4 regions of the Lactiplantibacillus paraxiangfangensis genome follow, and region 1 is predicted to be linked to each of the others. Evidence: predicted binding sites of a transcription regulator. Region 1 holds the regulator's gene; each other region holds the start of a gene.
What was found. The regulator Rex, encoded in region 1, represses fermentation and respiration genes when NADH is low (regulators of the CRP and FNR family bind a similar motif). The targets are predictions, from matches to a motif close to TTGTGAANTANTTCACAA.

Region 2: the regulator Rex is predicted to act here: its motif matches at 3,267-3,284, upstream of AAA939_RS05240 (class II fumarate hydratase).
Region 3: the regulator Rex is predicted to act here: its motif matches at 3,956-3,973, upstream of AAA939_RS12185 (formate/nitrite transporter family protein).
Region 4: the regulator Rex is predicted to act here: its motif matches at 2,602-2,619, upstream of pplA (extracellular electron transfer flavoprotein PplA).

What each region holds. Positions count from the first base shown of each region.
Region 1 is NZ_BTPW01000022.1:27,535-33,433, reverse strand. It holds gene rimI (ribosomal protein S18-alanine N-acetyltransferase) at 1-77, shown strand, start outside; gene tsaD (tRNA (adenosine(37)-N6)-threonylcarbamoyltransferase complex transferase subunit TsaD) at 46-1,128, shown strand; gene AAA939_RS11795 (ABC-F family ATP-binding cassette domain-containing protein) at 1,213-3,192, opposite strand; gene AAA939_RS11790 (redox-sensing transcriptional repressor Rex) at 3,361-4,026, shown strand; gene AAA939_RS11785 (CPBP family intramembrane glutamic endopeptidase) at 4,074-4,712, opposite strand; gene groES (co-chaperone GroES) at 4,903-5,187, shown strand; gene groL (chaperonin GroEL) at 5,241-5,899, shown strand, end outside.
Region 2 is NZ_BTPW01000007.1:115,523-121,421, reverse strand. It holds gene AAA939_RS05245 (flavocytochrome c) at 387-1,775, opposite strand; gene AAA939_RS05240 (class II fumarate hydratase) at 1,841-3,223, opposite strand; gene citF (citrate lyase subunit alpha) at 3,965-5,503, opposite strand; gene citE (citrate (pro-3S)-lyase subunit beta) at 5,493-5,899, opposite strand, start outside.
Region 3 is NZ_BTPW01000024.1:9,889-15,787, forward strand. It holds gene AAA939_RS12155 (hypothetical protein) at 16-270, opposite strand; gene AAA939_RS12160 (hypothetical protein) at 481-630, shown strand; gene AAA939_RS12165 (amino acid ABC transporter ATP-binding protein) at 1,003-1,743, shown strand; gene AAA939_RS12170 (transporter substrate-binding domain-containing protein) at 1,764-2,600, shown strand; gene AAA939_RS12175 (amino acid ABC transporter permease) at 2,600-3,241, shown strand; gene AAA939_RS12180 (amino acid ABC transporter permease) at 3,256-3,909, shown strand; gene AAA939_RS12185 (formate/nitrite transporter family protein) at 4,060-4,824, shown strand; gene AAA939_RS12190 (diguanylate cyclase domain-containing protein) at 4,858-5,724, shown strand; gene AAA939_RS12195 (hypothetical protein) at 5,737-5,895, shown strand; gene AAA939_RS12200 (glycosyltransferase family 2 protein) at 5,888-5,899, shown strand, end outside.
Region 4 is NZ_BTPW01000007.1:91,079-96,977, forward strand. It holds gene AAA939_RS05105 (NusG domain II-containing protein) at 1-352, opposite strand, end outside; gene AAA939_RS05110 (FAD-dependent oxidoreductase) at 448-2,358, opposite strand; gene pplA (extracellular electron transfer flavoprotein PplA) at 2,641-3,567, shown strand; gene AAA939_RS05120 (FAD:protein FMN transferase) at 3,783-4,895, shown strand; gene AAA939_RS05125 (energy-coupling factor ABC transporter ATP-binding protein) at 4,946-5,788, shown strand; gene AAA939_RS05130 (energy-coupling factor ABC transporter ATP-binding protein) at 5,764-5,899, shown strand, end outside.

The DNA.
Region 1 (5,899 bases):
AGCAGATTGCCACACGTCGTCGTTATTATCATGATCCAGTGGAAGATGCCTGGATCATGCGCAAAATTATTGATTAAAGGATGGTCACTGGTGGAGAAACAGAATTTGATTTTAGCGTTTGAATCTAGTTGTGATGAGACAAGTGTTGCCGTCATTCGTGACGGTCATGAGATCTTGTCAAACGTCATTGCAACCCAGATCAATAGCCATAAACGTTTTGGTGGGGTCGTTCCAGAAGTTGCTAGTCGCCACCACATTGAACAGATTACGATTTGCATTGAAGACGCAATGACCGAGGCCGCCGTGACCTATGATGATTTAGATGCGGTCGCTGTGACTTACGGTCCCGGATTAGTTGGTGCGCTCTTAGTTGGCGTGAATGCGGCTAAGACCGTGGCATACGCGCATAACTTACCCTTGATTCCGGTCAACCACATGGCGGGACATATTTATGCGGCGCGGTTTGTGAAACCGTTCGAATTTCCTTTGATGGCGTTACTCGTTTCGGGTGGACATACCGAACTCGTTTATATGCAAGCTGACGGTCAGTTTGAAATCATTGGGGAAACCCGTGACGATGCTGCCGGCGAGGCTTACGATAAAATCGGGCGGGTATTGGGTGTTCCATATCCAGCCGGTAAAGTGATCGATGAGATGGCTCATGAAGGAAACGACACGTTTAAATTTCCACGAGCAATGATCGATGAAGACAACTACGACTTTAGTTTTAGCGGTCTCAAGAGTGCGTTTATTAATACCGTGCACCACGCCGACCAAATTGGGGAGACCTTGGACAAGAACGATTTGGCAGCCAGCTTTCAGGCGAGTGTCGTCGACGTCTTGACGAGTAAGACGTTGCGGGTATTAAAGCAGTACCCGGTTAAACAGCTCGTTTTGGCGGGTGGCGTAGCCGCAAACCACGGCCTGCGCGAACGGCTTCAAGAAGTGTTACCAAAAGAATTTCCAAATACTGATTTAGTTTTGGCCCCACTCAAGTTGTGTGGCGATAACGGCGCCATGATTGGGGCTGCTGGTTACGTTCAGTACCAGCACCAACAATTTGGTGACGCAACGCTAAATGCAGATCCTAGTTTGGAATTTGATTGGATGCCTAACATGCCCCACTAAGGCTGACTTAGTACGGGTGGCAAACTTATAATGAAGATAAAAAAGCGGCTCAGATAAAATCTGAGCCGCTTTTTTTAGTTGGAATTAGTCCATATTTTCAAGGGCTTCGGCTTGTTCAGTCCAGTCCGTTTCGGCTTGTGCTTGCTCTGCGTTAACGGCGTCAAGCTGCTTTTGTAAGTCGCCTAATTTGCCAGAATCGGAAAAGTTTTCCGGTTGTGCCATTTCTTCTTGGATGACCGTTGCCTGTTGTTCCAAATCGTTCATTTTAGCTTCAAGTGATTCGACGCTACGCTCTAACTTACGCTTTTCACGTTGTTGTTGCTTGCTAGCTTGATAATTCTGCTGGCCCTTTGAACGCGGTACGGCAGCTGAAGCGGTCGTGGCATCTGGGTTAGCTAGTGCGGCCTGTTCGGCGGCTTCACTCGCGGCCGCCGCAGCGAGTTCTTCTTGTTCTTGTTTCTTATCGATATAGTAATCGTAGTCGCCTAAGAACAGTTCCGTTCCTTCGGGTGAGACTTCGACGACACTAGTGGCCACTTGATTAATGAAGTAACGGTCATGAGAAACGAAGAGGAGGGTCCCGTCAAAATCATTGAGGGCCACTTCCAACACTTCCCGACTATCGATATCCAAATGGTTGGTCGGTTCGTCAAGAATCAAAAAGTTATTATTTTGCATCGCAAGTTTAGTTAGCAATAAGCGAGCCCGCTCACCACCGGATAGAGCGTGAATTGGTTTGTCGACGTCTTCGCCGGTAAAGAGAAAGCTCCCGAGAATCGTCCGGATATCCTTTTCAGGCGTGGTTGGGTGTTCGTCCCATAATTCGCTTAAAACTGTTTTGCTATCATGAAGGTTCCGTTGTTCCTGGTCGTAGTAGCCAGTTACGACGTTAGTGCCGAAGACGGCTTGACCTTTGATGAACGGAATCTTTCCTAAAATACTTTTTAAGAGGGTCGATTTACCAATCCCGTTGGGGCCAACAATGGCGACGGCTTCGTGTTTTTTAACGTTAAGGTTATCCGGTTCTGATAACGTTTGACCAGCGTACCCAACGGCGGCATCCTTAACGGTCAAAACAATGTTCCCACTTTGCTTGGCAGCGTGGAAGCCAAAGTGCGCCGTTTTGTCATCGCCGTCTGGTCGGTCTAAACGGTCCATCTTAGCTAACTGTTTACGCCGAGCTTGCGCCCGCTTCGTCGTTGACGCCCGTACAATATTCTTGTTGACGAAATCTTCTAACTTACTGATCTCAGCTTGTTGTTTTTCGTAGTGTTTCCACTGGGCCTGAATGCGGGCGGCTTTTTCCTGAACAAATTGATCGTAGTTTCCGGTGTAGTGGATCATTTCATGATGGGATAGGTCGTAGACTTCGTTAACAACGCGGTCTAAGAAGTACCGGTCATGGGAAACGATTAGTAAGGCGCCGGTATACGATTGCAAATAACTTTCCAGCCAAGTTAACGTTTCAACGTCCAAATGGTTGGTCGGTTCGTCCAAAATCAAGAGATCCCGTTTTTCAAGCAATAGTTTGGCTAACGCCAACTGAGTCTTTTGACCACCAGAGAGTTCGGTGACCGATTTGTCGTAAACGTCGGCGTCGAATTGAAATCCGTGCAAAACGCCGCGGATTTCGGCCTGATAGCCGTAACCATTTTTTTGTTGAAAGGCGGTTTGAACCTGATCATAAGTTTTTAAAGTTTGTTGGTAAGTTTGGTCGTCCGCAATGACGGCGGGGTCGCTTAATTGAGCTTCTAAGCGGTGCATTTGGTCTTCTAAGGCGTGCACTTCGGCAAAGACACTGCTCATTTCTTCCCAAATCGTATTGTTGCTGTCGAGGCCTTGATCTTGGGCTAAGTAACCAATGGTCAGGTCTTTACGCATCGAAATCTGGCCCTCATCCGGGACCGTTTCACCGGCAATCATTTTTAGTAAGGTTGATTTACCCGCACCGTTGCGACCAACTAAGGCCACCCGGGCATGTTCTTGAATGTCCATTTGTACGTTATCGAACAAGACATCGGCGCCAAAACGCCGCATGACTTGCTGTACTTGTAGTAAAATCACGCTTTTTTAAGCTCCTTTCACATTTAATTCGTCACACAATTGTAGCATATTGCAACGGTCTGCCCTAGTAATACGGAATAATAAGTAATTATTATTTCACAAAGTGACGCACTATGCTAGAATAGTGTCAGCAAATTCACAAACTTTTGGTAAGGAGGGATCGTCCGAATGGCAGAAACAAAAATTCCTCGGGCAACGGCGAAACGGTTGCCGATTTATTATCGTTATCTCAATATTTTATTAGATGCCGATAAAAAACGGGTTTCATCAACGGAATTGTCCGAGGCGGTTAAGGTAGATTCAGCAACGATTCGACGCGATTTTTCATATTTTGGGGCCCTAGGTAAACGGGGGTACGGATATGATGTTGAAAAGTTACTTTCGTTCTTTAAGAAAATCTTGAATCAGGATACTTTAACGAACGTTGCCTTGATTGGGGTCGGAAACTTGGGACACGCGTTACTTAACTTTAATTTCCACAAGAACAGTAACGTGCGGATCTCCGCAGCTTTTGATGTTAACGAGGCCATTGCGAATACGGTACAAAGCGGTGTACCAGTATATCCAATGACGGAACTTAAAAAGCAATTGATCGAACAACAAATTGAAATTGCAATCTTGACAGTACCAACGACGGCTGTGCAAAACATCACTGATGAATTGGTAGATGCCAACGTCAAGGGAATCATGAACTTTACACCGTTACGCATTTCAGTACCGGATACGGTTCGGGTTCAAAATGTCGATTTAACCAATGAATTACAGACGCTGATTTACTTTATTGAACACTACGGTGAACAATTGGGTGATCACGGCAATTCTGACGATGAATAATAAAAACGCTTGGGATTTTTTCCCAAGCGTTTTTATTTGGCTAGCGGTTATTTACCAAGTAGTGTAGGTAAAATAACAACGCTATTCATTAAAATATGCGCTAACATCGAAGTCTGGATACGGCCAGTTTGGCGGTATAACCAACAAAAGAGTAAGCCAATGAAGGCGTACAGGATAAAGTGACCGTCGGCGTGCGCAAAACTGAAGAAGACACTGGAGATGAGCGCGGCCCCGATTTGCCCAGTCAGTGGGGCAAGGTTGCCAAAAATCACTTTACGAAAGACGAGTTCTTCCATAATAGGGGCGCCGACCATAATTGCTAGGAAAAAGAACGGGTACTGGCGGCCAACGGTTAAAAGCGTCGTCGTATTGGCCGACGCCGTAGAGTGCCCGAGTAGTTGGGTGAGCTGTAAAATCACCATTTGCCCGACAATGACCAGCACGGTACCTAACAACCCCCATAGCAGTGCTTTAACCCAACTAACGGGGTGCTTTTCTAGAGGATTAGGTTCGTGCATCCGACTGGCAACGATGACCAACAGCACAGCGCCGACTAGGTAGTCAACGGTCTGGATGACGAAGACCTGCGATCCCAAATTATGAAAACTAGCGACCAAAAGGCTAGGTAATGCGTAAATTATAAAGTAGAGGATTAAAATGATTAGCGATTGGCGGCGATTAGCCATCAGCTCACGTCCTTTGATTTAGTTAATTTTCGAGTCAATTTGACTTAAGTAATCCCATTATAGTCGATTTGACATTCTTTGACTAATAATTGACAAATCACTTGCATTCTTAAATCAAAATGATATAGTTATCTTTGTAATTAGCACTTGGGTATTAAGAGTGCTAAAAAGAATAAATGGAGGGATTCACGTGTTAAAACCATTAGGAGATCGCGTCATCTTGCAACAACAAGAAGAAGAAGAACAAACGATTGGTGGTATCGTTATTGCCAATAACGCTAAGGAAAAGCCACAAAGCGGTAAAGTTGTTGCCGTCAATGACGGTCGTGTTTTAGATAACGGGACGAAGGTTGCCCCAAGCGTGAAAGTCGGCGATCAAGTATTGTTCGACAAGTACGCCGGTACTGAAGTTAAGTATGAAGGAACTAAGTACCTTGTTTTACACGAAAAGGACATTGTCGCAGTCGAAGACTAATCCATTTAAAACAATATTTAATTAAAAAATTATTCATGAGGTGAAAATAGATAATGGCTAAAGAATTAAAGTTCTCTGAAGATGCACGAGCAGCTATGCTTAAGGGTGTCGATCAATTAGCTGACACCGTTAAATCAACGTTAGGGCCTAAGGGGCGCAACGTCGTATTGGAACAATCATACGGTTCACCAACCATTACTAACGATGGTGTGACAATCGCTAAAGCAATCGACTTGGAAGATCACTTCGAAAACATGGGTGCCAAATTAGTTTCCGAAGTTGCTTCTAAGACTAACGATATTGCTGGTGATGGGACAACCACTGCCACGGTCTTAACCCAATCGATCGTTAACGAAGGTATGAAGAACGTTACGGCCGGTGCTAACCCCGTTGGTATTCGTCGTGGGATTGAAGAAGCCACTAAGACAGCGGTTGATTCTTTACACGCCATGGCTCACCAAGTTAAGACGCAAGAAGATATTGCGCAAATTGCTTCCGTTTCATCTGCTAGCAAAGAAACTGGTAAGTTAATTGCCGAAGCCATGGAAAAAGTTGGCCATGATGGGGTTATCACCATTGAAGAATCCCGTGGGGTCGATACGAGCTTAGACGTTGTTGAAGGGATGCAATTCGATCGCGGTTACTTATCACAATACATGGTAACTGATAACGATAAGATGGAGGCTGACCTTGATAGCCCTTATATCTTAAT
Region 2 (5,899 bases), on a different contig from region 1:
TATTTATCGCTTAATTTATTGCCACGACTAAAGTTTAAAACTGCCACCAACACCGTAACAATAATCGTTATTTCTGAATTAGGCTGTCCGACTTCACTAGATTTACTGTCGTTCTATTTATTGGATGATCGGAGGTTGCCACTGATAACATCGGTCGTGATGGTGGTCTTAGGCCGGTGATTTTTCCGGGCTTAAACCACGGACGGACTGGAACAATTGCGCATTTTGCAACTGTTCCAGTCGAGGGAGAAGACCGCTCTTTGGCTTCTCCCGGTCCCACGACCGCATGTCATCAGTGGCAACCGGACTAGCTTATAAGTTACAAAAAATCGACCGTGCGACTAGTTGCGGTCGTACGGTCGATTAAGTCTTATCATTTCAAAAAATTACTGTAAATATTTGAACATTTGTTGACCGGCTTGCCGACCAAAGATCACCGTTTCAGCAATCGAGTTGCCACCAATCCGGTTATTCCCATGGAGCCCGCCAACGACTTCACCAGCCGCAAACAAACCAACGATTGGTTGATCATTTTTGTCTAGTACTTGGGTTGCAGGATTAATTGCAATCCCACCCATCGTGTAATGAACAGCGGGGGCAATGTGAATTGAATAAAACGGTCCACTCGCAATGTCGCGATCCATCCCAGTTGTCCGGTTAAAAGTCGTGTCTTTGTGGTTAGCAACCGCTTGATTCCAGTCAGCGACCGTCTTTTCAAGAGTAGCCCCGTCTAATCCAGTTTCAGTCGCCAACGTGGTTAAGTCAGCACCAGTCTTCACTAAACCGACATGGTCGTAAAATTCAACCGCTTTAACCCGGTCACGAATCCCACGGTCAAAAATCAGATAAGCACCCGTGCCACCGAGTTGGTCAATGGCGGCCGTGACGTTTTTCCGTGTGTCCAGTTCATTTACGAACCGGGCCCCCTGTTTATTGACCAAAATTGCGCCTTCACCCCGAACGGCTTCACCAATCAAGTAAACGTGATCAGTATCTTGCTGAACAGTTGGGTGGACTTGAACTTGATCCATATCAACCACCTTTGCGCCGACTGCTTCTGCTAGGAGAATCCCATCACCGGTTGCACCCGGTTGGTTGGTCGTCTGATAATCTTTGAGATCATCACGATACTTGCCTAGTAAAGCTTTGTTAGCGCCAAAACCACCCGTTGCTAGTAACACGGCACCCGCCGTAATCGTGACTGCACCGTCAGGAGTCGTTGCTTGGACACCACTGATTTTGCCAGCTGTCACAATCAATTGATCAACCTTAACGTCTGTAAATAACGGTAATTTGGCCGCTGCGACTTGTTTTAACAATTCGGTTACTAAGAAACCACCGATTGGGGCCATTGAACTCGGCCGGTGGGTCCGCATGACACTCATCCCACCAGTAATGGTCAAATCATCCAGTTTGATGTCGTGGTCAGCTAACCAGTCAATTGCTAAGGCACTGTGTTCTGTAAAGAACTTCAGCAAGGCCTGATTGTTCATCCCGCCGCCACCTTTGAAGGTTTCGTCGTAGAAGCCTTCAAAACTGTCAACGATATGGTGATGTAGTTGCACATTGGTTTCCGCCGCATTCATCCCAGAAGATGCTCGGTTGGTATTACCACCGATTTTCGGCATCTTTTCTAAAATTACTGGCTTCAAGCCTAATTCGTGTGCTTGAATGGCAGCCGTTAATCCGGCACCACCCGATCCAATAATGACCACGTCATAGTTTGTTTTTAAATTCGTTAATGCGGTTGGTGTAAACGTAAATTTGTCAGCCATCAAATTACCCCTCTCACTTAATCATACATCATGAAATGGGCTGAAAAAATCCAGCCCATCTTACTTTAATCATCAATATTCGTCATGTCTAGTGGAACCATCCATTCATCGAATTGTTCCGCCGTGACTTTTCCGGACTTAATTGCAGCTTCACGTAAAGTCGTTCCAGCTTTTTCAGCTGCTTGGGCAATCATTGCACTGTCATGGTAACCAATGTGTGGTGAAAGGGCCGTAACGGTCATCAATGAACTGTCGACTAATTCAGCCATCCGATCCTGGTTAACGGTCAATCCGGCAATCATTCGGTCTGTGAACCCTGTAATGGTCCCGGCCAATAATTCAGCTGATTGTAAGAAGGCATCAATTAAGACCGTCTTGTAAACGTTCATTTCAAAGTTACCTTGGCTCGATGCTAAGTCCACGACCACGTCGTTACCCATAACCCGTACAGCCGCCATCGTAATGGCTTCCGCCTGGGTTGGGTTAACTTTACCAGGCATAATTGATGAGCCGGGTTCATTAGCTGGAATGTTTAATTCATCGTAGCCGGCACGGGGGCCACTAGCCAAGAAGCGAACATCATTAGCGATCTTCATCAGATCAGCAGCTAACGTCTTAATGGCACCGTGAACCACGTTCAAACCAGAATGATGAGCTAAGCCATAAAACTTGTTGGAATCCGCTGTAAATTCGATCCCATAAAGCTTGCTCATTTCCGCTGCAATATTTTCAGCAAAGTGAGGCGCAGCGTTTAAGCCGGTCCCAACGGCCGTTCCGCCCATGGCAAGTTCACTCAAGGTTGGATTCAATTGCTTTAAGTAGTTAATATCATGTTCAATGGCACTGGCCCAACCACTAACTTCTTGACCGAATGTTAATGGTGTCGCATCTTGAAGATGTGTCCGGCCGATTTTAACGACGCGCCAGTACTTCTTTTGCTTGAGCTTTAATTCGGCTAATAAGTGTTCCGCAGCGGCAATCAATTTATCCACCGCAACGGCGGCCGTAATATTCATTGCCGTTGGGAAGATATCGTTGGAACTTTGCCCATGGTTTACGTCGTCATTTGGCAAGATTTCAATGTCTGGATTAATTTTTCCAGCCATATGCGCAACAACTTCGTTAACGTTCATGTTCGTTTGCGTCCCGGAACCAGTTTGATAAACAACCAGTGGGAAGTCTTTACGTAAATCTTCGTCATCTAACGCCAACAGCTTATCAATGGCAGCCACAATTAAATCAGCCTTTTCAGCAGTCATTGCTTCAACTTCTTTGTTCGCAATTGCGGCTGCCCGCTTAATTTGAAGCAGTGCCCGAATCATTTCTAGTGGCATTTTCGTTCCAGTCGGGAAATTGTGACGACTGCGTTCAGTTTGCGCACCCCATAGTGCGGTTACTGGAATTTTAACTTTGCCTAACGTATCTGATTCTACTCGATATTCTGTCATGTTGATGACCTCCAATTAATATAGTAGTAAGCGCTTACTAAATGTGTGAAAAAAATAACATTCAATTTATGATTTAATTCTAGTGCCTCAATATGACTATAGTCAAAACCAGTTTTAGCTATAAGTATTAGTTATGAGGTTGATATGACAACGATTAGAGCTATAATTTCTGTTCAACAATCACCTCTCCCAAAAATGTTTATTTATTCACATAGTTTCATCATTAACTTTGAATCACGATCGTCTTCCCTGTTCAAAATAGACGACTTTTAGCTAGCTTTCTAAAGCTTGAAAGTTAAATTCAGGATTGATTTTTGTTATATCAGTATTCAGACTAATACAAATTGATTACTTGTGAGTTAGTCCGATTGCCACTGATTATCCAAATCACAATAGTAAGCCTATTTTGAGCGCAGTCGGGGAGCCTTGGTATGCTGTGTCGGCAAAATTGGCAAGTGTTTTTTGTCTGCCAATCTTGCGGGGCGATTCAAAGACGTGGGCTGGCGGCTTCGAATCGAGGTCGCAGACCGCCCTGTGGCTGGGACCGTCCCCCATAGCACACCAAGGCTCCCCGACGGAGCGGACAATTTAGGAATGCCTATCGTTACGATGTTAATAGCGGTTTTAGACTTTTCAACCGTTAACTTTATAATACCCTAAAACAACGTTGACACAAAAGTATCAACGTTGTTTTAATTATTATTATTCAAGTTTCATGTTTTAAATCAATCACGGTTAAGCTTAATCTTTAACCGCTTTGATACTATCAATAATCGTCCCGTCACGGTATTCAATCAAAGCAACCGTGCGATCCGTAAATTCAAGTGGTTGTGGTTGGCCGACTTTCTTTTCAGCAAGTTGTTGCAGCTCTTCGATGGTGTAGACCGGTACCCCGGGAACGTTGCTGAGTGCCTTAACTAGGTCTTGGCGCCGCGGGTTGATGGCAATCCCGTATTCCGTCACGACCACGTCAATTGAGTCGCCAGGTGTAACCACGGTCGTCACTTCTGGGACAATCGTCGCTAACCGCCCACGAACAAGTGGTGCAGAAATAATGGTTAACTTAGCTGTCGCTGCATCTTGATGACCACCAATGGCGCCCCGAATCACGCCATCTGAACCAGACATGACGTTGACGTTAAAGTGCGTGTCAATTTCCAAAGCACTCAGAATCGCAACGTCTAATTGGTCAACCATCGCGCCCTTATTATCAGGGTCAGCATACCATGACGCGTCAATTTCTTGTTGCTTCGGGTTAGCATGCATGGATGCTGCCGCGCCCTTATCAAAATCTTGAACGTCCATGACCTTGTCGACTAAACCTTCTTCCAACAGGTCCGTCGTTGGCTTGGTAATCCCACCAAGTGCAAACGACGCCTTGATCTGGTTGTCGAGCATCGCTTGTCTCAAGTAACGCGTTACGGCCAGCGCTGCACCACCAGAACCAGTTTGGAATGAAAAGCCATTTTTGAAGTATGGTGAGTTCACAATGACATCATTAACGGTCTGCGCAATCTTCAATTCCTTAGGGTCTTTGGTGAAACGGGTTGCCCCGGAACCAATCTTGTCAGGATCACCAACTTGATCAACCTTCACTACGTAATCGACCTGAGTTTGTTTGATTGACGCTGGCGTATTCGGGTAAGCCACTAAATTATCCGTTAATAACACGACCTGGTTGGCATACTGAGCATCCATTAACGCATAACCTAATGAACCGAAGACCGCCTTGCCAGCCATCCCGTTAGCATTACCTAACCGATCGGCGTTGGGCACACCAAGGAAAGCCACGTCAATTTTAATATCGCCGTGTTCAATGGCCCGTGCTCGGTTCCCATGTGACCGGAAAATCACTGGGTTGGCCAAGCCACCATGTGAAACGAAGTCGCCAAGCGAGCCCCGCATCCCGGAACTCGTGATGTTGGTAATGGTGCCAGCTTTGATGGCTTCAATAACCATATCGTTCATCACACCCGTCAATGAAGAAGGTGCTAACGTTAAGTTTTTAATGCCCGCATCAATAATTGCCCGCATCACTTGGTTAAAGACAAAGTCACCATTTCTGAAATGATGGTGAAATGAAATTGTCATCCCATCTTTAACCGTTGCTTTAACGACGTCCGCAACGGAGTCAACGACTTTATCGTCCCCGGTTGAAACGTGGACTTTTGGTGCCACCCGTTGAATCTCTGGGTGACCGATTTCGGCCGATTCAAATCCTTGATAATTTAACTTTTCCATTAAATCCGCTGGTAATTCACGATTTACACTATTTTTCAATGTAATTGCCCTCCTCATCAAGTAGGTTGGAAACTTTGGCTAGCTTCATCACACGCTGTGCACGTAGGACAACGGGCCGGTCGACCATTTGTCCGTTCATCGAGATGACACCAGAACCCTTAATCCGGGCTTCTTCAATCGCTGCGATCACCTTTTGTGCCTTGATGACTTCATCCTTAGTCGGTTCGTAGACTGAGTTGACCATCGCAATTTGGCGTGGGTTAACGAGTGATTTGCCATCAAAACCAAGTTGATGAATGTGGCGCGTCTCACGGTAGAAGCCTTCAGGATCAGACATATTCGTAAAGACCGTATCAAACGCTGCAATCCCAGCTGCCCGTGCTGAATGTAAGACCATGTTACGGGCAAACTCTAATTCAGCACCGTCAGGATAAC
Region 3 (5,899 bases), on a different contig from region 1:
TGTTTATAATCGAATTTATGAAATGGGGGTTGGGGCTAACCAGCCGTTGTCTAGCAACTGGTGGTAGTGCCGGCCGACGGGGACCCAGAACTTAGCTTGTAAAATACTGCGGAGTTCGTCCCAAAATAGGGGATCACACTGTTCACTAGCAGATAGTTTTAATTGAAGATAGGTCCCATTTTCAGTTCGTGCGATGACAAAGGGATAGAACACTTTAAAAATTTGAGCGGCAATTATGTTAGTCATCGTTGTTTTTTGATCGAGTAACATACGCGGACCTCCTAAAATATTTTTCTATTATTAGTCATGATCATTAACTGCAGTTTAACCATTAAAAGTAAAGAAACTGGGATTAAAGGGTTAATAATTAGTTAAATGACTAAAATGAGAATTTTTCAGAAAATGCTAAGTTAGCGGTGCTTTTAGGCGGCGTCACAAACGGTTAGACTAACGTTAAACATCAAGAAAGCAGGGATTAACATGTTACCAATTAAATTAGGGTTAGCCGTCGTGTGGTTTGCGCGCCCAGTCCTCGTGGATATGACCGCGTATGCATTGTGGGGCGTTTTAATGTTAATGCTGGTTGGCTATATTGGCGTTATCATTTATGAAAAATCAAAGCAGAAATAAAGCTGCATGATAATGGTGGGCGTTGTCATGATGGCGGAATCTTAAAATAAAATTTTTAGTAAGCGACTACAAAATTTAAAAATTTTGTAGTCGCTTTTTTGGCCTAAATTCCGAACAATCTACGTTGAAAAAGACCTGCTATTCAGAATAAAAACGAAAAATGAGTTATTTTAACTGAAATAGTTTGGAAACTATACCACTATTTTGGCTATAGCGAACAATAAAAGTATGCTTTTTGACAGATTTACTAATTATGTATTAAACTATTTAAATAGCATTAACGAAGGATAAGGTTTATTTAACTTTTGATATTAATGCGATTATTCTTGTCCGTCAGTCAAAAGACTGATAGAGAAAGCGAAGGTGACAACGATGTCAATGATCGAATTTCACAACGTGGAAAAGTATTACGGTGATTTTCACGCCCTTAAGAACATTAACTTAACAATCAACGAGGGTGAAAAAGTTGTTTTGATCGGCCCCTCTGGTTCTGGTAAGAGTACCTTGATTCGAACCGTTAACGGTTTGGAACGGGTTCAGTCCGGGCAGTTGTTAGTCAATGGATTTGACTTGGCGGACCGGAAGACCGATATGAACAAGATTCGGAAAAATGTCGGGATGGTTTTTCAACATTTTAATTTATACGCTAATAAAACGGTATTAGAAAATATTATGATTGCCCCCCGGTTGGTGTTAAAACGGCCGGAAGCTGAAAATAAAAAATTGGCGATGGCGCTATTAGACAGCGTCGGGTTGGCTGATAAAGCGAATAATTTACCGAGCCAACTTTCAGGTGGACAGTCACAACGGATCGCCATCGCGCGGTCACTTGCGATGAAGCCCAAGTGTCTGTTATTCGACGAACCAACGTCGGCGCTTGATCCTGAAATGATTGACGACGTGTTAAACGTGATGAAGTCAGTCGCCGAAGATTCCAGTATGACCATGCTTGTCGTGACCCACGAAATGGGCTTTGCCCGCGAAGTGGCTGACCGCGTGATCTTCATGGCAGATGGCGAAATCTTGGAAGATGATGCCAAGGAAACCTTCTTCGATGGGCAACCGGCTAATGAACGGGCCCGCCAATTCTTGAGCAAAATCATCGCACACTAAGTAAGCGGGGAGGCATATGAATGAAAAAGTTGAAACGAATAACGAGTGCGCTCGGGATACTTAGCTTGTTGGTGATTGTACTGACGGCGTGCGGTTCCCGTAAGTCGTTATCCCAACAAGACGTTTTACAAAACGACCGGACGAGCAATACGATTACTTGGGGCGTCAAAGCCGATACTAAACTGTTTGGCTTGATGGACGTGAAGGATAACCAAGTTAAGGGATTTGACGTGGACATTGCTAAGGCGGTGACTAAACGCGTTTTAGGGAAGAACGGGCACGCTAAGTTTGTCCAAGTAACTAGTCAAACCCGAATTCCGTTGTTGAAAAATGGGAACATCGACGCGATCATTGCGACGATGACGATCACCCCCGAACGTGAAAAGCAGGTTGATTTCTCGCAATCGTACTTTGACGCGGGCCAGTCCTTACTGGTTAAGGAAGGGAGCAATATCAAATCTGTGAAAGATCTGAACAAACCTGGCACTAAAGTTCTCGGGGTGACCGGGGCCAACTCGGTGGCTAACATTAAGAAGTTTGCACCTAAAGCCCGGGTGTTGGAACTATCCGACTATGCGCAGGCCATGACGGCGTTGAAATCCGGTCAAGGCGCTGCGTTGACGACGGATAACGGGATCCTTTACGGGATGGCGACGCAAAACCCCGGGTACCAAGTTGTCGGGGGTGCCTTTACGAAGGAACCTTACGGAATTGCAATCAATAAAGGACAAGGGGACTTTAAAGCGGAAGTGAATAAGGCCCTAAAAGAAATTGAAGCGGACGGCACTTATAACCGCATCTTAAATAAGTGGTTTGGCAACGTGCCCGGCTTTGATTATAAGGAGGCGGCGCGCTAATGATCTATATCGTAACGCATTACTGGTCTGAGCTGGTTCAAGGAATCGGCTATACGTTGTTGTCCAGTGTCATTGCACTGGTCTTTAGTACCATCATCGGAACGATGTTTGCCATTTTTGAAGTGTTGCCGAATAAGGCGATGCGCGTCATCGGCCGGGTTTACATTGAAATATTCCGGAACATTCCGTTGTTAGTGATTGCGATGTTTTTTTACGTGATTATTCCACTGTACGTCGCTAAGATCGACGGCTTTACGGCCGGGACGATTGGGTTAACTATCTACACGTCATCGTTTATCGCTGAAACGGTCCGTGCGGGGATTCAGTCGGTTGATCCGGGACAGATGGAAGGTGCCCGGGCGAACGGGATGACGTACTGGCAAGCCATGAGTAAAATCGTGTTGCCACAAGCTTTCAAAATTATCATTCCGCCGCTAGGAAATCAGTTCATTAATTTGGTTAAGAACTCGTCGGTGCTCGCGTTCGTTGCTGGCTTTGATCTGATGTATCAAGCCAACTCGATTGCGTCACTGTCACTTGATACGATCAACAGTTACATGGTCGTTGGGGTCTTTTACCTCGTTATTACGCTGCCGCTGAGCTATTACATGCGGCACCTTGAAAAACGGCTGGCAAATTAAAGGGGGCATTCAGTATGCAAAATTTTATCCAAGCCTATTCGTGGGTTAACATCCGTTTTTTGCTCGAAGGCCTCTGGGTGACCGTGGAAGTTTCCGTGGTCTCCATCATTGCTAGCTTTATTATCGGGTCAATTCTCGGCGTGTTACGCTACGTTAAAATTAAGTATTTATCCGCGGTCGTCGGTTTTGTTGTCGACATGGTCCGCAACTTACCGTTGATTTTGATCATCTTCTTTACGTACTTTGGATTACCGCACTTGGGCTTTAAACCGGGAATCTTGTTCGCAACAATCCTCGCCATGACGATTTTTGAATCGGCCATGCTTGCAGAAATCGTTCGTTCCGGGATCTTGGCCGTTGATTACGGTCAGATGGAAGGGGCGCGTGCCAACGGGATGACTTACGTTCAAGCGTTGTGGCACATCATTTTCCCCCAAGCCATCAAGAAGACGATTCCAACGATTGTGAGTCAATTTATCTCATTAATTAAAGATACATCGCTGGCAACCATCATTGTTTTGCCGGAATTGTTAAATCATGCGCAAATTATTTACGGGCAAAATACGGCCTACATCATCCCAATGTTTATTATGATTGCGTTGATGTACTTCGCCATTTGTTACGCGTTATCCGTGTTATCACGAATCTTAGACAAAAAATTAGCGTAAGAATAAGGGTCTGACAGAAAATGTCAGATCCTTTTTTTACGTTATTTTGTGATTTTTTTAACAAATGTTATTTTTTTAATAAAATAAAGTGAATTATCCAGTATAATATCCGTAACAAGCGACAGTAAGATTAAAAGGAGGCGGAAGTCGGTGTTTAGTTCAGATGAAGTGATCACACAGGCAATTGATAAGGGACAAGCGAAAGTTAAGTTAGCGTTAGGTGCTAAGTTAATTCTAGGATTCTTTGGTGGGGCGCTGATTGCGCTCGGCTTTCTCGCTGATGTTCGGGTGGTGGCCGCCGTGCCGAAAGTCTGGGCGAGTTTTGCGCCGGTCCTCGGTGCGGGGGTCTTCCCGTTAGGTCTCATTGTGATTCTGCTCATGGGCGGGGAGTTGGTGACTGGCAACATGATGGTGGTCAGTTTATCGGCTTATGATCATAAGGTCAGCTGGCGTGATTTTTTAGTGAACTTATTAGAAATTACAATCATGAATTTTATTGGGGCGACGTGCGTGGCGTTCTTTTTAGGCCACGTGACGGGGCTAACCCACGCGCAACCCGTCCAAGCGACGGTGATTGCCATGGCGCAATCAAAAATTACCATGCCGTTTTGGGCGAGCCTCGTTTCGGGGGTCGGCTGTAACTGGCTGGTCGGAATTTCCGTTTGGCTGGCAATGGCAGCTAAGGACGGCGCCGGTAAGATGCTCGGCATCTGGTTGCCGATCATGGCCTTCGTTGCCATTGGGTTTCAACATAGTATTGCCAATTGCTTTTTGATTCCAGCAGCGATTTTTGAGGGCGGCGCGACCTGGGGGCAGTTCGTGACCAACATCATTCCAGTCTATTTAGGCAATATTATTGGCGGTGCCGGCTTGGTCGGCGGCTTGTATTACTTGAGTTTACGCAAGCTTCGTTAGGAAAGCTAATCATCACTATGGGGGATTTACAATATGAAGCATCAAATGATCGACAACGTTGTTTTTATGGGGATACTCGCTATTTTGGCGTATCAATACACGTTACTGTATTTTAGTGTCATCAATGGGTCTTGGCTTAACTTCATGGTCGTCGCGGGAACCTTTGGCGTCGGGCTGCTGTTAGGACGGTCAACTTACATTATCTTGGGCGGTATGCTGTCGTTTGTTGGGATGAGTGCCGGCGGTTTAATGCTGGTCATGCCCTATACCCGAGAAATGTATTTTTGGGCCGCAATCGCGTTATTAACAATTACGCCCTTAACGACCTACTTAACGTTCCTGTTAGACCACCATTTATTAAAACGGAAGGCGTTAGCGGCAACGTTGAGTGATCTTGAACGTGCCAAACCGGACTTGGAACTCATTACCGGTGCGCAAAATAAACACGCGCTAAATAATGCGATTAAACGGGAAATGAAGTTAGTCTGGCACCATGAACAAAATTACCGTTTTACGCTAACGATGGTCAAAATTGATTTCTTAGAAAACGTCGTTAACTTCTTAGGAAGCCAGCAGTTTAACGCGTTACTGCGGTCAACGGCGAAGCACTTGGATGGCTTGCTCTACGCGGAAGACCAGTTGTACTACTTGGGTGCTGGTAAGTTTATTATCTTGTCACCGATGCTCAGCCGCGCTAAGGCGCCAACGATCCGGCATAAGTTTAAGAAAAATATTGCCCAAGTTGCGGGAGGCATTGGCTTGGAGAGCAACGCGTTAATTTTGCGGGTCGGCCAGGTCACCTATTCGACGCAGCACATGGTGCGGGAATGTAACGCCACCAAAGCGTTGGCACAACTGGAACGGAATGCGGAAACTGATATTGCCAGAGAGTATTTATAGGAGAAATAACGAATGAATATGGAATTAGAAAACTGCCTGTGGGTCATGCCCATGTGTACGATTGTGACAGTTCTCTTAGCTTTGACGGTGATTACCCTCGGGCTATGTTGGTGGCGCATTTTTAGGTTGACCGTCCACCGGTTCAACAAGGAGGATTGCCGCCGTGATTAATACG
Region 4 (5,899 bases), on a different contig from region 1:
TGCAATTGGCCTTGGTGATGGCGACGCGTTTAGGCTCAAACGTGATGGTATTGTAGTGGCCGTCCTTAGCGCGATAGGTGTAGTGCTTCGTTTTGGTCAAGGTCGTCAAATTGACCCGCTTTAAAACGGTCCCGTTATGGGAAACGACCGCGGTATAATCCGTCCGACTTTTCTTGGACTGCCGTTTGGCAATTTGCTCAGCACGTTGGGCTTGTTGTTTTTGCTGATATGAAAAAACTACTATTGGGGTAAACGATAAAATAATTAAGGCAACAATAATAACAATGTCAAAAGGTCGGATCATGCCGCCGTAACGCCTTAGCACTCGTGCGGTCGCCCGTAATTTCTTCATCGCCAGCCCTCCTTTTTTCGTTGCATAAAAAATGGTTCAAGGGGAAAAAGCAACCCTTGAACCATCGGGAAACTATTCAATTAATTATAACGCATCTAGCGGGTTTTGACAGCATCGTAATGTGAACGAACGTTGCCGTACCACCAGTGCCCAAGATGTTTTTGCATCCACGGAACAACCCAGTAGTCCAAACCAAATGTCCGGCCGGAACCGTTCATTAAGGCAAGGGCGACGAAGACCATCCAAATGTTGACCCAGTAGAACATCCCTGACAAGCAGAAGACAACGACTAAACCAATTGTGATGGCGTTAGCTAACCAGCTAAAGAGGCCGAAGAAAATGCAAAGTGCAATAACGATTTCAACACAGGTCATGAATTTCTGGAAGAAAAGTGCCATACCCATGTTTGGTACGAAGACCTTTGTAACGGATTCGAACCAGTGTGGCATCTTGTCAAAGACCATCAATGGTTCCTTACCGTACATGTAAGATAAACTGAAGACACCCTTGGCAGCTTTAGCAGTCGATGATGCAGCTTCGGAAGCGCCACTAGTTGCAGCGGCCTTAGTTGCTTGACTGGCACCACTAGTAGCGGCAGCTTGTAACCAGCTAAATGGTAAGCGGAGTTTATCAGTGAACCATGATTCAGAACCCTGAACCTTCGTCCAGCAATCCCACAGCCACATTGCGCCATAGAAGAACCGAAGTGGCACACTCCACAAAACGTTACCAGCACGTGAAATCCAGCCACGTCCGAGGTTCCGACCATTGCGGGTCCGGAAGAATTCGTTCATGAAGTACTGGAAGAGGTAATAGCCGGAGAAAATCTGGCAGTAGTACAACCAGTTGATGGCGTGTTTCAAAAGAACGGCGATGAAACCAGAAACGTTCCAGTTGTCCATCACTTGTGCAACGGCGTACTTGGAACCAATTGAATCAACGGAAGCTTGATAAGCACCCTTGAATGGCTTGATTTCTTTGCTAGTACCGTCGACGTTTTTGATAATCCCTTCAACCGCTTTGGCAGCCGTTTCTTCGGCACCTTGGACGATTTGTGGGACGGGACGTGGTTGGTCAGGTTCTTGATAACTCGTTGAGTCCCCAGCCAAGAAGACGTTCTTGGTGTCCTTAGCTTGCATGAATTCGTTAGCAAGCAAACGGCCACCGCGAGGGTTCGTTTCAATACCAAAGTTCTTGACAACACTGTTGGCCCGCACACCGGCGGTCCAGATTAACGTATAGGTAGGAATTGGATCCTTGCCCTTTAAGTTAACGTGATCAGCAGCAACTTCGGTAATCATGGAGTTGGTCATAATATCAACGCCATGTTTAGTCATGTATGCTTCAGCTTTACCGGCTTGCGTCCGGTTGAGCATGTTGATAATGGTAGGTGCCGCTTCAACTAATTGAAGGGTGATTTCGCTAGGGTCTAGCTTGTTTTCTTTAGCTAAAACGCCGCGGTATTCAATCAATTCACCAATTAGTTCGGAACCGGTGAAACCAGAACCACAGACCGTAAATGTCAGCATTGCTTTACGCTTAGCTGGATCTAATTCGGCAGCACCGCGACGGATAATCGCCGCCAAGTGTGCCCGTAAGGCCATCGCTTGTTCAAATGACCATAATTCGAATCCGTGTTCTTTAACACCAGGGGTGCCAAAGTCATTGGATTCCCCACCTAAACTAATGAGCAATTGATCGTATTGATAACTGCCGTTCTTAGTGGTAACAACCTGTTTCTCTTTATCGACACCCGTTACTGTATCAGTAACAAGGCGAACATTCTTCCGTCGTGCGAACAGCCGTTGCAAATCGTATTGGATATGCCCAGGCTCCACCCGTTCAGTGGCTACTTCATGTAGTTCGGTCATGTACGTGAAGTATGAATGTCGATCAATCAACGTAATCTCAACGTCTGCATTTTTTTTGAAATGCTTAGACAGTTTTTTGGTTGCGTAGACGCCGGCAAACCCCGCACCGACAACGACAATGTTTTTCTTTGCCATTGCGTAACAACTCCCTTGAATAATAATAGAAAATAATAATTCCACTAATAATTATAACGATAATGTAAGCGGTTGTCTATGGGTTGACGGTAAGAATGCATAATAAATCACATTGTTTAAGTGCGCCAAGAAATGGTTAAATTGAAAATCAGTAAAACGCTGCCATTACCGCTACGGTTGCGTTAAAATACGATTATATTTATAAAATAGGATTGACTAATTGATTTTTAAACGTTAAGATTAATGTGAATTTTCATACAAAAAGGTTAGGAGTGGGATATTATGAAGTTTAAATCAGTTTCTGCAGTTGCATCAGTTGTCGCAATTTCAGCTTTAGTCTTAGCAGGTTGTGGGAGTAGTTCATCAAGTTCTAGTTCATCATCATCGTCTAAGAAGAGTGCTTCTTCAAGCTCTGCCAAGACAACTAAGGTTGCTAAGTTAACCGCTGGCGGTAAAATGAAAGCGGGTACTTACAAACTCGAAGAACAAAACTATTCTTATGGCTACCGTACTACGATGAGCATCACCGTCAACAGTAAGGGCAAAATCACTAAGTCCAGTTATGATCAAGTGAATAAGAAGGGTAAGTCCAAAGTTGACGATACTTCGTACAACAAACAAATGAAGAAGGGTTCAGGTACGAACCCTAAGGCTTACATTCCTAAGTTGAACAAGTCATTGACTGGCGCAGCCGCAACCGGTAACGTTGGCTCAATCGATGTTGTTACGGGTGCAACGGAATCTTCCAAGACTTTCCAAAACTACACGCAACAATTAGTTCAAGCCGCACAAGCTGGTGATACTGCTACCATCAAGATCAACAACGGTAAGAAGATGAAAGACGGAACTTATAACTTAGCTGAAAAGAACTACTCACACGGTTATAAAGTAACGTTTGGCATCACCGTTAAGAATGGTAAGATCACTAAGTCAGACTACAACCAAGTTAACAAGAATGGTAAGTCCAAGACTAATGATGCTGCATACAACAAGCAAATGAAGAAGATTGCTAAGACTGATCCAAAGACTTACCAACCAGCTTTGAACAAGTCATTAGTTAAGAGCAGTGACCCAACTAAGGTTGACGTTGTTACTGGTGCTACTGAATCATCAAACACCTTCGTTTTGTATGCTGAACAACTACAAAACGCCGCTCAAAATGGGAACACTAAGAAGATTACTGTCGATAACTTGATCTTCGCTGAATAACAATTAAGTACGTTTTAGTAAGGAGCCTGAGGCGAAAGCTGAGGGCTTTTTTTGTTAAAAGCTGTCTTTGACCAGTTGTTAGGTCAAATCGTGGCATCAACAATCATGTATTAGTTTACACAATGTTTCTGAAAGGGTTTTAAATTCAACACCACCGGTTCATAAAAATTTTGGTATAATTACGATTGAAATTATATATAGGGGAAGTTAACGACATGAAGCTGAGAAAATTAGTTCAGTTAGGTTTAATAGTGGCCATGGTAATTCCTTTGACCGCTTGTGGTGCAAATTCGAACAAAAGTGCGGCTAGCAGTAGTCGACCGAAACCCACTAAGGTGGTTCAGACACCATCCGAAGATACCCAGTTTATGATGGGGACCGTGGTGACCTTGCGGGTTTATAACAAGGGTAAGTCCAAAGTAATTGATGGGGCCTTTAGTTTATTGAAAAAAGAGGCCCGGGCAGTCACGGTCAACCAAAAGGGCTCTGAAATCGATAAGATCAACGCTGCTGCTGGGAAGAATCCGGTCAAGGTTAGCAAGAATCTCTATCCGATGCTCAAAGCAGCCTACTACTATAGTAAGAACTCCGATGAATCATTCGACATGGCCATTGGACCCATCACGCAATTGTGGCACATTGGTTTCTCCGATGCTAAGGTCCCAACGCAAAAGGAAATCGATACTAACGTTAAGCTAGTCGACTACAAGAAGGTCAAGCTAAACGACCAAAAGCGGACCGTGTACTTGGAACAAAAAGGGATGCAACTTGACTTAGGCGGAATCGCCAAGGGTTACATGGCTGACCAAGTGAAGACGTATTTCTTGAATCACGGCGTTTCAACCGCCATTATTGACTTGGGTGGGAACATCTACGTTCTCGGTGACAGTCCTAAGGGGACGAAGACCGGGAACTGGACCGTCGGCATTCAAGATCCTAAGGCTTCACGGGGGACCGCAATTGGGTCAGTCCCTGTTAAGAACATGTCCGTGGTGACGTCTGGAATCTATGAACGTTACTTAAAGAAACACGGTAAGGTTTACAGTCATTTGATGGATCCTAAGACCGGGGCCCCATACCAGAATAATTTGATGGGTGTTTCGATTATTTCGAAGAAGTCCACGGATGGTGACGGGTTATCGACGGCCACCTTTGATAAGGGACTTAAAGATGGGATGAAGTATATCAATGGCAAAGCCGATAAAGGTATCGGTGCCATCTTTATTACGAAGGATAAAAAAGTCTACGTTTCAAATAACTTAAAGAAGAAGTTCTCGTTGTTTGGTGATAACGGGTATAAATACGGATCTGCTAGTGATTTGAAATAGTTAGGTATGTTATGATAAGAACCAGCAATTTATGGAAATGAGGGACCATGGTGAGGCCGATTATTGACGTTGAACATTTAAATTACCGCTACCCACAACAGGCCAAAGATCAGCTAACGTTACGCGACGTTTCATTTTCAGTCGATGCTGGTGAATGGGTCGCCATTGTCGGCCACAACGGTTCCGGAAAGTCGACGTTAGCTAAAAACCTTAACGGGCTGCTAGCGCCAGCTTCAGGAAGAATTACGGTGGATGGTGACGTCCTGTCAGAAAAGACCGTTTGGGAGATTCGCAAAAAAATAGGCATGGTTTTCCAAAATCCAGATAACCAGTTCGTTGGTGCAACCGTGGCTGATGACGTGGCGTTTGGTTTGGAAAATCAAGGCGTTGCGCGCGATGAGATGCTTCGCCGCGTTCCAGCCGCGCTCAAACTGGTCAACATGCAGGATTTTGCCACCCGTGAGCCCGCCCGCTTGTCAGGTGGACAAAAGCAACGGGTCGCGTTAGCAGGGATGATTGCGGCTCGTCCTCAGATTTTGATTTTAGACGAAGCGACTTCAATGTTGGATCCCCGCGGACGCGAAGAAGTGTTGGCGACGATTCGGCAGATGAAGGCCACGTCGGACTTAACGGTATTATCGATTACCCATGATATTGACGAAGCTGCGAGTGCCAACCGTATCCTAGTCGTTAATGATGGTGAAGTAAAAGAAGAGGGGACTCCGGCGGAAATCTTTCGTCATGGGGAAGCCCTCATTAAGATGGGCCTGGACATGCCGTACGCTGAACGCTTAAAAGCAGCGTTGAAGCGACGCCATGTTCAGGTGCCAGCAACTTATTTAACGGAGAAAGGGATGGCTGACTGGTTATGGCAATTACGTTCAAACAAGTAGATTTTACCTACCAACCGGGCACTCCCTTTGAGACGAAGGCGTTAACTGACATCAATGTCACGATTCCGGACGGGTCGTACACGGCGCTAATTGGGCACACCGGGAGTGGCA